3 regions of the Paenibacillus sp. FSL H7-0357 genome follow, and region 2 is predicted to be linked to each of the others. Evidence: riboswitches for the same ligand, from Rfam matches in the RefSeq annotation. Region 2 holds a riboswitch; each other region holds the start of a gene.

Region 1 (4,477 bases), 2.3 Mb from region 2:
GGCGCTCGCAGGAACAGTACCCTTCACTTGGCTTGGGCTTTCCCACATTAGACGCGCTCTGGCATCCCCTTGATTCTCGTAATACTCCACTTTAATATCATATAGCTGCCCGGCATTCAGGCTGATGCTTCCCATGCGTTCGGTTCCACTCTGTTTCATCCAGCTGTCAATCACAAGACTGTCATTGACCCAAACGCGGATGCCGTCATCTGAAGTAGTATAGATTGTGTACGTTTCACTGTAGAGCGGCTTAATCTTGCCGCTCCAGCGTACGGAGAAGAAATCGATGCCGATTGCAGCATCCGGGGTGCCTAGACGCCAATTGAAATCAAGAATGGCGTCGTTACGTACAAGTGCCGGAGTGCCTGACAGCAGCATATTATTGAAATATTCTGCCTTTAGCCCATTCTCAGCAGGTGCTGCTGTCGGTGTTGGTGCCGGCGTAGACACCGGTGTTGGTGCTGCTGGCGTCGGTGCTGGTGTTGGCACCGGTGTTGGCGTTGCTGCTGGCGTCGGTGTTGGTGCTGGCGTCGGTGCTGCTGTTGGCACCGGTGTTGCTGTTGCCGCCGGTGTTGGCGCAGATGTCGGTGTTGCCGTTGGCACCAGTGCTGGTGTTGCTGTCAGCGCAGGTGTCGGCGTTGCTGTTGCGGCTGGTGCTGCTGTCGCCGCTAAAACCGGTTTTGCAACCAGGCTGAGTGTACTGTCCAATTCTGTCTGGCTGGCAGCAGCTGCCCCGGCATTCACAAACAATGCGCTGGCCGGAACCGTCCCTTTGACTTGGCTTTGACTTTGCCACATTAAGCGGATATTCGCATCGCCGGCATTCTCGTAATACTCGACCTTGATGTCGTACAACTGACCGCCTGTTAAAGCGATGCTTCCGGTACGCTCGGCTCCGCTCTGTTTCATCCAGCTGTCAATGACAGCTTTACCGTTAATATAAACGCGGATACCGTCATCCGAAGTGGTAAAAAACTGATAAGTCTCACTATACGTTGGCTTGATTTGACCGGTCCAGCGGACGGAGAAGGAATCTATACCGATTGAAGGATCCGGCGAACCCTGGCGCCAGTTAAAGTTAAGCAATGCATCATTGCGCACCAAGGCGGGCGTACCGGAAAGCGTCATGTTTTTGAAGTACTCTCCCTTAAGTCCGCTCACCACAGGCGCTTCCACTGAATCATTAGAGTCAGGCGTTGGCATTGCCGTCGGCTTCGACGTTGCTGTTGGCGTTGGTATCGGTGTTGCCGTTGGCGTTGCTGTCGGTGTTGCCGTTGGTGTCGGCGTTGGTGTCGGTGTCGGTGTTGCCGTTGGCGCAACGGCTGGTGCACTCCAACTCTTATATTTATTCCGGGTCAGTGTATAGCTATCATTCATGAAACTCTTAATCGTAGTTGTGCTATTTTTCTCATAGAGCATTTTTCCCCAGTTCATCATGAAAACGAAATTTTTCTGGGAGAGCTTCAGTTTGGCCGTGCTGGGCATCTCACCGTTTTCACCAATGCCTATCGGTTTACCGGCAGCCAGACTAAGCAAACTGTCATAGTACTTATTCATATAGTCGTTATCATATATATCTGCTGCAAGAACATCCACTTTGCTTGCGCCCGGATAGGTCAGCGCATAAGGATCAGACCAGGCATTCGGTGCATTGGGGTTCCATACCCACAACAGATTGTTTAATTGATGAACGTTCACGAAACGGTCATACATAATATTCCACAGTTCAGCAAAATTACTTTTCTTCCCCCACCAGAACCAGTTGCCGTTCATTTCATGATAAGGTCTCCAAAGTACGGGAACGCCCGCATCCCGCAAGCTTTTGAGCGACACCGCCACTTTATCCAGATCCGTGATCAGGCTGGCGTATTCTGCCGTGCCCGGCGTTACATACCTGTTAAATTCCGCTTGGGTGAGCGGCTTCTGCACATTGGACCAGAGGTAAGCCGTTCCCGGCAGATTCTGATGAAAGGTCATTGCGACAATGCCGCCGTTCTTGTACCAGTTGATCGCGCTGTTCACCACATTCTTGCGCTGCGATGCAGCCGTACTCTCCGACTGGCCGCTAATTACGCCAAGCTCATATCCGTGAAGAGCAGCATATTCTCCGCTTGTTCCCTTCAACTTGTTGCTGAATTCATCCGGGCTCTCCAAATAATCGTGCTGTCCAGAGATAATCCCTTTTCCGGTAATGGAATAGAGGTTACTAAGCAGCTTGACAGCTTCGGCTGAAGCGTCCGGATTAACCGGCACTGCTGTGCTTGATGAGGCTTCTGCGGTTGAAGGCGACAGCCCAAATCCTAAAGGCATAGCGGTTAACAATACGGCAAGAGACAGCAAGGTGGACAGCAGACGAGACTTACGGTAAGTTTTCAAAATTATCTTCCTTTCGGTAGCCAGGCTGCCACTCTTGCGAAGGCCCTATGGCTTTGCGTCCCTATCTTTCGATTAGGTTTGCCTTTGTCGTTTTGGAAGGATTTATCCCTCTTACCGTAAGTATCGTCCCTATGAAGTTTTTATTTAGAGCATTAATAAAAATAAATTAATAAATGGTTCTAAATGCCTGTTTTGGATCTGCAACAATTGGGTAAATAGACTGTTTAGGCCTAAGAGATAAACTGTTGCAAAGCTATATCTTCCCAATCCAAGGTGATGCGGATGTTATCCTCTTCTACCAGTTCCGAGCCGGTCTGTACCTCGATAAACTCTACATCCGTCAGCGCAAGAATCGCATGTTTGGTGCCTTCCGGTATACGCACCACATCTCCCGCCTTCACATTATGCATCTTCTCATTAATTACAATGCTTGCTTCACCGCTGACAAATGTCCAGATTTCACTGCGTTTATGGTGCAGCTGGTAACTGATATTTTTACCCTCTTCGATAAAAATCCGTTTGGTCAGCACTTCATTTCCCTCATCGTATTTCACATAATCTATGACCTTATAATGGCCCCAGCGGCGTTCTTCGTACATCGGTCTTTGTTCAAAAGACTTCAGCACTTCCTTGATTCTCGGACTCTCCGCTTTATGGGTAACCAAAATCCCGTCCGGGCTGGCAGCGATAATCAGATCCTTCGCGCCGATCACCGTAATCGGAATATCCAGCTCATTAATCAGGCAAGTGCCTTCGGAATCGGCCGTCACGAACCCTTTGCCCACATGGTTGCTGTTCATTTCTTCGGTCAGCGTGTTCCAGGTGCCCAAATCCTTCCAGAATCCGTCATAAGGCTGAACTACGATTTTCTCCTCTTTTTCCACCACTTCATAGTCAAAGCTGATGGAAGCAAGCAGTTTGTACTGCTTCTGCAGTTCCTCATAGTTCAGCGGCAATCCCTTGCGCTGCAGAATATCAAGCAGGTAACCCAGGCGGAACGCGAACACGCCGCAGTTCCAGAGGGCATTCCGGCTGATCAGTTCCTCAGCCTGCTCACGGTCAGGTTTCTCCTGGAAGTGGCTTACCTGCAGATAGCCGCTTGCTCCCGCCTCAGCGCTGGTAGGAATGATATATCCGTATTTTTCTGAAGCATGCTCGGGTACTACACCCATCAGCGCCAGGTTCGCTCCGCTCTCCTGCATCGTTTGCTCAAGCTGCACTACTGTATCGAAGAAGGCGGCTTCCACATAAGGATCGACCGGCAGGATGGCCACGGTCTCGCTTGGCGAAACGCCTTCCATGGAATACAGGTAGGCTGCTGTCAGGGCAATCGCCGGAAACGTATCGCGGCGTTCCGGCTCAACGATGATAGGCACCTCGCTGCCAAGCTGGCTCTGAATCATTTCCACCTGGCTGCGGCCGGTAGCCAGATAAGCCGAACCCGACATATTAGCTTCCTCCAGCTGCCGCCATACCCGTTGTACCATGGATTCCGGTTCACCCGTCGGGCTCTCAAGTACCTTCAGAAATTGCTTCGAACGTGAATCGTTAGACAATGGCCAGAGACGTTTACCTGAACCGCCTGATAGAAGTACCAGTTTCATATGGAACCCTCCTCATTATGTGTTGACGCAAAAATATCGGATTGTTATTGTGAGCTGCAGTTCGGCTAATGCAAAAGACAGACTGCTTCAGGCAGCACTGCAGGCTGCGCAAAAATTCTACCAGCTTGGGCTGTTATGAGAGTCACTGCAAGGAATGTTTGGACTTTCGGCCGCTGTTGTCTGCAGATTTCTTGATTTATACCGCTGTTCGCGGTGGAAATCCGCAGACTGCATATGCTTTCGAAGCGAGCTTTCCTACGGAAAGCTTTCAGGCGGACGCATTCGCTCCTACAGTTCCAAAATTCCTCTCCGTTCCATTCCATAACAGCTTACTTAGATGGATTCCAGCTGGGCTATGCGCCCTAGCAAGACATTCACGCCCGCGGCTTGCACCCACAGGCGAAGCACCCTGCTAAAGATCCGGCATTGCCGCTAGTTTGACGGCAGTAAAGGGCAAGGTGTTAGCTTAGATCGCACCAGCCACGCTGGCCGAATAC
Region 2 (4,477 bases):
GCTTCATCGGGGAATACGTAAGTCAGCAGAAGGGAGGCCTGATCCGGGTTTCCATAAGTATTCTTGTCCATGCTCATGACCGATTTAAGTTCTCCGATACTTTCGCCTGCTTCATTCCGGATTTCCAGCTGGCTGGCATTAAATCTGGACATTGCGTCTTCCGAGGCAAGTCCGTTTTCATCCATGATAGTGATGTTGAGCACCAAACGGGTAGGATCAGCCACTACGTCCTGCAGGACTAAGGTATAGCCTTTATCGCTTTTCTCTATGTCAGGCTGCTGCACCACACCGAGTATTTTGGCGTCCAGCAGACCAAGCTCTGCCCACTGGTTGGCAAGGAGGAACGGTTTCTGTGGAGGGGTGGATAACGTCTCTGAGACTGTACCTGATCTGCCAATGAAAAACAGTAATGAAGCAATTCCTATCACTGCAGCAACAGAGCTGCCCCACTTTAAACCTCTTTTTAGGGTGCGGCCCGTTTGCATTCCGGATATCTCGGATAATTTTTGCCCGGAGGCGGGCTGTATCTCTGTATTGCGAACTTGTTCCATAACGCGCTCTGTGAAATCATCAGCTAGATTAGAGCTTGTATACAATTGTGAATCCGTCAGTAGATCGTTATCAGTGCCGGACAAGTCATTGTGATTGGTGTAAGCCCATTTTTTCATTGGAACCCTCCCTGGATTTCGACCATTGTTTCTTCAGCTTTTGACGGGCGCGGTGGAGACAATTTTTGACCTGGTGCATAGGCATTCCCGTTATCGCTGAGATTTCCTCATAGGATAATTCATTGGTATAGCGAAGCAGCAGTACAATCCGGTATCGCTCTGGAAGCTTGGCCAATTTCCGGTGCATTTCAAGCTCGTCTTCCTTACGCATATACTGCTCTTCAGGGGTTGGCCCGTGATCCTTCTCCTCCAGTAAGTTGCTTGTTAGGCCAGGGGATTTCCGCCTTTTCAGTGACCTGAAGTGGTTGATCGCAATGGCGTACAGCCAAGCGGCAAAGCTTGATTGGCCATGATGCTCGCGGAGTTTCTGGTATGCTTTGATAAATGTTTCCTGGGCCAAATCCTGTGCATCCTGGTGACTGGCGCCCATACCGAGCAGCAGACCATACAAGCTCGACTTGTATTTGTCTACGAGTACCGCAAAGGCCTCCCGGTTGCCCTGCAGCACTTCGGCAATGATTTGTTTGTCGTTTTCCTGTGCCTTCATCCAGTGCCTCCCATTAATTTATTTGTATATAAGACGCACCAGCGCCACAATATTTCTCACTTTTTATAAAAAAGAAAGATTATGTTCAGATCATACTACACATTGCAGGGGGAAGAGAGAATGAAACAAGACGAAGCAATCCGTCAGGTAGGCTTGGCTGTAAAGGATGATCCGGCAGTCAGGGCGGTATTTCTGAAAGGTGCACATGCCAGAGGACAGCAGGATGTTTACTCGGATGTTGATTTGTACTGTTTGGTCCACAGCGAGGGCTTGACGGATTTTTTAACGCGCAGAATATCCTATATGGAGAGCTATAAACCGCTGATATTCTGGTCGGAAGCTAACTTCGTAGGACCACAAATTGTTGGCGTGTTTGAAGACGGTCTGCATTTCGATCTTTATACAGTGACTGAGGAGAGTCTGAAACAAACCGAGCAAATCCTTGTCCTGCATGATCCCGAGGGATGTCTTGCCAACTACAAAGCAGAGAGCTTCCCCATGTCGGATGTAGAGATTACGAGAATCCTTTCCGGTTTCACTTTCAGTCTTCTGGAATTTGAAACCGCGTATCTCCGCGGCGATTTGCTCTGGGCACACCGGCTTGGCAGTCATCTGGCGGCAGATCTAATGATAGTTCTGCGGCATGTAGCAGATCCTTCTACAGCGCAGCTCGGCATTAAGAGATTGCATCACAAACTCAGTCCACAGCAACTGGATGAGTTAACAGGAGCGTTAAATGCTCTTGGACCGGACGCACTCCCTTCAGGTGTCCAGAAGCTGGTGGACCTCGCTGTGGTGTTGATTGCAGACTTGACCGAACGGCTGTCAGAGAACTGGAATCAGCGTTTTTTCGATTTTATGGTCAAACGGATCTATGCACTATCGTAACAAAACAGATACAGCGAACAATATTTGAATGTGAGAAAAAAGAAGGATAATGACTACTCTTGTCGAATTATAAATTTAGATAGATAATAAATACCAAAATATGTTTGTGATTCGGAAGCGCCAGCTGATGAACAAAGGCAACTCCGCCGAAAGGCGGAAGACGCAAAGCCACCGGTCTAAACCGCTCACGAAAGCGGCATGACAGCGGGGACGCTCATGTAGTTTGGTTTTTTGTTGTCTAAATACAACAAAAGGAGAATAAAAAAACATGTTTTTGAAGATTCGCCACAAAATAAGGCCAGGTTTAGCGTTTATTCTGGCTGCGGCCTTGGCTGCAGGACCCCTGATTGCTACTCCGGTCCACGCAGCTGCGAAGTACACTTTTACAGATGTCAAAACTGCATATAACATGCCGCTTGACTACAACTACAAGTTCACGGGTGACACGATCGCTTCACTGGAGAAGGATAGCAAAGGGGCTTATCAGCTGTACTTACATAACTGGAAGAAGAAGACGACGGAGAAAGTCACTTCTACTAACACGTTCAAAACGAACCTGCAGCTCCTGGGAGACAGTGTTTATTATTATGAGTCTACAATTGAAGTGACTAAACGAATTAATATCTACCCGAAGAAGCTGGTACAGTACAATTTGAAAACAAAAAAAACAAGCGAGCTTCCGCTGGAAGTGAAAACTCCGGAATTACTGGGTGTGGGTGACAAATATTATGCACACAGCAGTGGCTCAGATTTTTACTTCACTAACAAAACGACGCTGGAAACTCAGACCATCAATGATCTCGGTTTTGATCAGGTCCACCAGTTTGTAGATGACAAGTTCATCTATAGCAAATGGGACACCGGCACGTTGTATCTGTATGATCTGCCAAGTTCAAAAACAATTGAGCTTTACAAGCTGAAAGAAAATGAATCCTTCAACCTCGTAGCTTCGAATGGTAAAGATATTGTCTGGATGATTGACTCCAAAGAAGTGGATGCTGCCGGCAAGACCAAAAATTATTTCATTTATATGACGATGGACCGCAGTAAAGCCGGAGCTCCGGTTAAAGTATTGCTTAAACGTGAATGGGTAAATGGCGACCGGAATGATCTATTAATCGTGGGTGACAATTATGCGGTGTTCTCGGAAATGATGAACAATAAACTGGTAGCCCGCGGAGTGAACCTCCGAAACGGGGAACTCTTTTTGCTTGGGGAACGAAACCGCAGTGCGGACAATTTTGTGTATTTCAATAAAGACACACTGATCTCACGCGACGCAAATGACTATATTGTGCTTCGTACAATAGTCAGAACGCCATAAATGAATTTTCAGAAACTATCAAAAAAACAGTGCAATTTGACGATAGTAGTAAAGCGGTAAATTTTGGGTATGAACCTATTTCCAATGAATCCCGCAACCGCAAATTGAAAAAAAACAACTAGAGGAGTGTCGTTAAAAAATGATCGCAGAAACTAAAATGTACCCGGAATTCAACACCATCTTCATCAGCTTGCATGGATTTGCCGAATTGGCTGAAACGGTAAAAGAAGTGGAAATATTCGAGGCGTCCATGCCGACTTTGCCGATCCACGAGATGTCTCTGATTATTGACTGCAACGATATGGCGCCCTTCAAGCCGGAGATACTACCGGTTCTGGAACGCTGCTATGTGCTGTATAACGGTTTTAAACATGCGGTTCTGGTGAATCCGAAGAAAGTAGTAGCCAAATCTCAATTACAGAGAGTAGCTCCAAGCGCCGGATTTAAAGGACATTTTGTGGATACGGTGGAAGAGGCTTGGGCAATCGTTAAATCCTAAATCGTATATCCTAAATCTAAAGCAGAGGGTGGTCAACCATGGCTAATGTCAAAATAGTAAGCACCGAAGTGTACCATCCTGCCTATAAGATCAGCAATGAGGAATTGGCTCTGCAGGCCGGATCTTCAGCGGACAAGCTTATCGGCATTTGGGAGTTCTTTGGCCGTAAGGATCGTTATTACGCGGCGGACTATGAAGAGAGCACGCTTTATATGGCTATTGAAGCATCCAAAAAGCTATTGAAGAGCTGTGGGCTCAGCGGAAGCGATTTGGATATGATCGTATTCTCCTCAGGAACACATGATTTCAGCGCTCCGACAGATGCTGCATTTGTGCATCAGGCGCTGGAGGGTAAAGATTCCTGCATTATCTATGACAGCAATGCCAACTGTGTAGGTATGGTTGTCGCTGCTGACCAAGCAGCCCGATCCATGATATCCACTCCCAGAGTGAGATACGCACTCATTGTAGGGTCGGAGCAGATTGCCCGTTTCTACAAAGAAGGGGACCTGGCGTCCAAGGGCCTTTGCGGAGATGCGGCCTGTGCGGTT
Region 3 (4,477 bases), 880 kb from region 2:
TTGTTTAGCCAGCTGTATTGCAAATTGTTCGCCAATGCCGGAAGAGGCACCTGTGACTAGCGACCATTTTCCTTGAATATTCATAAAATTACTCCTCCTATTAAAACGATGTATTCGTTAGGAAACGATGTTACCGATTGTGCGAAAAAAATTACTTTAAACGTAGTGCCCAAAGCAATATTAGCTTGTTAGTTGGTAACAGTGTTTCCTATTGAAATCATAGTAACCTGCTGGCTGGAGAAAGTCAAACCTTCTTTTTTTAAAATTTGCAAGAAGATATGTGCATGTATGATTGACTTTGTGGAATCGACTGTATAGAATGCGTGGTATATGATTGGAAACTGCGTTTCCCGAGAATAACAACATAACTAAAGAAGGCGATTAAGTTGAATGAACCTAATAATTTTGCTGACGCAAGCAATAGAAAGCTGACAACCTACCAGGAAGCCCGCTTACAGAACACAGCTAGTCTTCGTCAACTCGTAGTTGATGCAGCAGCCTTTATTCTTCAGGAAGAAGGGCCGGAAGCTGTCACCGTGCGAAAAGTAGCTCAGAAGATGGGTTGCTCGACCAAGATCATCTACAGTCTGTTTGCTAATAAAGAAGGTTTAGCCCAGCAATTATATCTGGAGGGCTGCAAAATACTCTCGAGCGAATTTGAGAGTGCTTCACAGTCAGAGGATCTGCAGCAGTATTTAATTAATCTGGCAGAAGTGTATTGGGAATTTGGCCAGCGCTATACCAGCTACTATAAATTGATGTTTGGGGGAGCATTTGCAGATTTCAAACCGGATGAGCAGAGCATGAAAGGCACTGTTACTGCTATGCGGCGCTTGTTGTCCGTGATTGTCAGCGCTAAAGAGCAAGGCCTAATTGCTGGTGATTCAAATGCGGAATTTATTGTAGGTACGATTTGGTCCTCTCTTCACGGAGTGATTCACCTGCACATAGGAGGACATTTGGGAAGTGTCGCAGCGTCGCACGCAGTGTATAAAGGAACGGTAGCTCTACTTGCAAACTCGCTGTTTGCACCTGCAGCCGCAGCCAAGCATTAAAGCAGGAGTAGTTAGTGAAATCCTTTATATAGGGCCTGGGTTCGAATCCTGAGAGTCTATAACACAATTAAACGGCAGAGATGCCGTTTTTTTGTTTCTAAATTTGTTTTAAATCTTTACAAATGTCGAAGAATGAGGCCTATTTCCGAAAAAAGGAAAAGGTATATAAGTAAGGGAGAACTAGGACTTATTAATTTAATAGGGATAAATTCCGATAAAGAAAGAGTCCTGTACAACTAAAGTCACACCTGCATACCCATAACGGGACAGAAAAACCGAGTTTGAAACAAAGGCAAATCCGTACGAAAGTCGGAGACGCAAAGCCACGGGTCTACTTCATCCAAAGGAGGATGTTAAGACAGCCGGGCCGCTCAAGGCACTTGGTTTTTTGGCGTGCCTACAAATAGCGCTGGGGGAGAGAAGTAAATGAGGTTTAGAAGGAAAGGGAAGTTTTCGCGGACGGTTGTGTCCGCAGTGGCGGTGAGTATGCTTGTGGGCCTGTTTAGCGGAGGCCTTAGCATGAAGCAGGTTTTGGCTGCCGGGACCGATCCGGGTAGAACGGACTATAACGTATCCGGCGACCAGATTGTATGGCTGGAAGCAGAGGCCGACGGGGTGAAGCAGGTTCACGCGATGAATCAGGCCAGTGGTGCCAGCACTGTTCTTACATCGGGTTCATCCGCCAAGGATGCGCCTTATGTGAGCGGCAACGTTGCAGTGTGGGCCGACAAAGGAACAGAGCAGGAGTCTTCACTGAACTGGGATATTTACACTGCCGATCTTGAGACGGGTACCCGAAGAAAGCTTAACAAACAGTCTGGCACATATGGCAATCCGACTACAGATGGAGTCGGTGTAGTCTGGTACGAGCGCAAAAATTACGGCAGCATGATCTATCATGATCTGGCTACGGGTGTTGAAGCCGACCTCGGCGAAGGACGTTTCCCGGTGCTGGCCGGCGGCAATGTGGTGTATAAGAATGCCCGTGACGGGGGGCTCAGTCTGCTCCATTTGAAAAGCGGGGCTACGCGTGCACTTGTTAGTTTGGGCGGAGCAAGCTATGTGGACTGGTTTGTTTTTAACGGCAGCGATGTGCTGTTTAAGCAAAAAAATGGGTCTTCCGAGAGCAAATATGTGATTTTGAATATCAAGGACCTAACTGCTCTGCCTGTGGATCTCACCGAGATGAAGCCTGGAGGAACCCAGTATGCCTTCATGTCGATAGGTGAAGGACAGGCAGTTTTTCAAGAGGAAAGGGACGGTGCTGCCACATTGCAGCAAGTGAACCTTACTACATATGCAGTGAAATCACTGCCAGCAATAGAGCCCGGAACGAAGCTGATCGGCATTACCGGGGATAAACTGCTTTACAGCAAGAAGGATGATTACATAGAGTCGATAGACCTGAAAGAAGGATCAACCCCTCCGAGTCCGGGAGCCACTCCAAGTCCAGGGGTAACCCCAACGCCAGGAACGACTCCAACTCCAGGGACAACCTCAACTCCAGGTGCAGTTCCAAATCCAGGCGCAGATCCGAGTCCGGGTGCAACCCCGGAAGTGAAGACCACTGTAGTGACCGGAGCCAAGGACAGTCAGGTTATCGGAAGTGCGGGAGGTACTTTGTCTGTACTGAATGGCTGGGCACGGCTGGAGATTGCAGCAGGAACCTTCCCTGACAATACCACTGTAAGCTTGGCCCAAGCTGAGCTGGAGAAAGAAGTACTGCTCGACGCAACAGGCAAAAAACTGCTGAAGGCAGGTTCTGCGTGGCAGGTGCAAGCGAGTGCTCCGTTCCTGATGCCGGCCAAGCTGACGGTAGGGTACCCGAAGGAAGCGCCTTGGACGACAGGTCGTGAGAAGCTTGGAATCTATAGCAACGATCTGGCAAAAGGCATATGGAACTATATTGGCGGAGTGACTGCGGCGGAAGACGCCGTTGTTCAATCCAGAATTATAGCTTCCGGACTATATGCGGTAATGCTGCGCGGAGCTGAATTCACAGATATGTCAGGCCACTGGGCGCAGCAAGCTGTAGAGGTGCTGGGGGCTAGGGGGATTGTGAACGGGATGAACGGAACCGCTTATGCGCCAAAAGGGATCCTGACCCGGGCTGAATTCACCAAGTTGCTGGCAGCAACTCTTGGATTGCAGCCGCAGCGGCCGGAGACACCGGCTTTCCGTGATGTTTCAGCTGCGAACTGGTCCTACCCTTATGTGGAAGCAGCTGCAGCGGCAGGAATCGTAACGGGAGAAGGTGGACTTTTTCACGGCAATGATCCGCTGACCCGTGAACAGATGATGGTGATGCTGATGCGGGCAATAGACAGCACTATCGGCAGCCGGGCTTCTGCTGCTGAATCTGCCAAGCTTCAAGCCGAATTGGGCGGATATAAGGACAACGGCAGCGTTAGCAGTTGGGCAAGGGATTCTGTAGCTGCGGCGGTGGGCAAGAAGCTGGTGCAGGGTAACGGACAGCTTTTGAAGCCTAAAGATTCATCAACAAGAGCAGAAGCAGCGGTCGTGATGTACAAGCTGCTGGCTGAGCTGAATTTACTCTAACTTACAACGGATAGGAGATCAAATCATGAAATTCGGAGCGCTCAAAAGGAAGTGGCGCGGCGGCAGCATGAAGGCACGTTTTAACCTCATGCTTGCTTTGCTGTTGGTCATTTCTTATATTCCCATCCTTCCAGGTCTGGATAAGTTCATCTCTCCGGCTTATGCAGCTACCAATATGCGGATTGAACCCAGTGAACTTAACCCGGAATCGGGAAAATCGGTTAAAATCTCCTTCAGCTTCAACGCGGCCGACAACGGTCAGGAGTATCATAAAACGAATATCAGCCTCTGTACTCCGCAGCGGGACGGATCGTCCCCGCTCCTCGGGGATCTGATTAAGAGCGGTGAATATCCAACGAAGCTGAACGGCCAATATATCGTTCATGAGTATGAATGGGACGGGAAAATCGGCGGTGTACCGCTGGATGAAGGGCGCTATAACATCTGTATCTCCCCTGCCGAGTATAACGGTGTTGGCGTGTACTACGGGCAGATCGCCAGCTTTGAAATCCTTGGAGGCGATGAATTGCCTCCTCCGGCAGCTTTGCAGATCAAACCTGCTGCTGCAGGACAATCTGTGGTTTCAGGAACTGCTGAACCAGGGGCCCAGCTGGAAGTGGAACTTTATTATCCGTCCAATGGGGAAAAACGGCTGTACTCTAATATTGCTGTCAACAGCGCAGGCCAATGGAGTGAACAGATCGGGATAACGCTGGGCAAAGCCGTGCATATCACGGCAAGAGCGAAAGAGGAAGGTAAGTACTCGGGGGTTTCGGAGCCGCTCGCAGTGCTGCGTGCGCCTATGCCTGCATTTTCACTCAGCTGGGAGGCGCTGGCAGCCTATTATTATAAGCTGGATACTG

What was found. A riboswitch is a leader RNA that binds a small molecule or an ion and turns the genes downstream of it on or off. The one in region 2 is predicted to bind cyclic di-GMP.
Region 1: another riboswitch for cyclic di-GMP. It lies ahead of H70357_RS05160 (PA14 domain-containing protein); the one in region 2 lies ahead of H70357_RS15175 (hypothetical protein).
Region 3: another riboswitch for cyclic di-GMP. It lies ahead of H70357_RS11330 (S-layer homology domain-containing protein); the one in region 2 lies ahead of H70357_RS15175 (hypothetical protein).

Annotation. Positions count from the first base shown of each region.
Region 1 covers NZ_CP009241.1:1,161,396-1,165,872, reverse strand. Annotated here, with positions in the region: gene H70357_RS05160 (PA14 domain-containing protein) at 1-2,376, opposite strand, end outside; cyclic di-GMP riboswitch class I at 2,389-2,469, opposite strand; gene H70357_RS05155 (sugar phosphate nucleotidyltransferase) at 2,607-3,980, opposite strand; gene H70357_RS05150 (UDP-glucose dehydrogenase family protein) at 4,447-4,477, opposite strand, start outside.
Region 2 covers NZ_CP009241.1:3,506,921-3,511,397, forward strand. Annotated here, with positions in the region: gene H70357_RS15160 (DUF4179 domain-containing protein) at 1-668, opposite strand, end outside; gene H70357_RS15165 (sigma-70 family RNA polymerase sigma factor) at 637-1,215, opposite strand; gene H70357_RS34350 (aminoglycoside 6-adenylyltransferase) at 1,336-2,103, shown strand; cyclic di-GMP riboswitch class I at 2,230-2,321, shown strand; gene H70357_RS15175 (hypothetical protein) at 2,372-3,427, shown strand; gene H70357_RS15180 (hypothetical protein) at 3,567-3,926, shown strand; gene H70357_RS15185 (ketoacyl-ACP synthase III) at 3,965-4,477, shown strand, end outside.
Region 3 covers NZ_CP009241.1:2,625,836-2,630,312, forward strand. Annotated here, with positions in the region: gene H70357_RS11320 (SDR family NAD(P)-dependent oxidoreductase) at 1-84, opposite strand, end outside; gene H70357_RS11325 (TetR/AcrR family transcriptional regulator) at 387-1,055, shown strand; cyclic di-GMP riboswitch class I at 1,337-1,430, shown strand; gene H70357_RS11330 (S-layer homology domain-containing protein) at 1,575-3,614, shown strand; gene H70357_RS11335 (DUF6531 domain-containing protein) at 3,640-4,477, shown strand, end outside.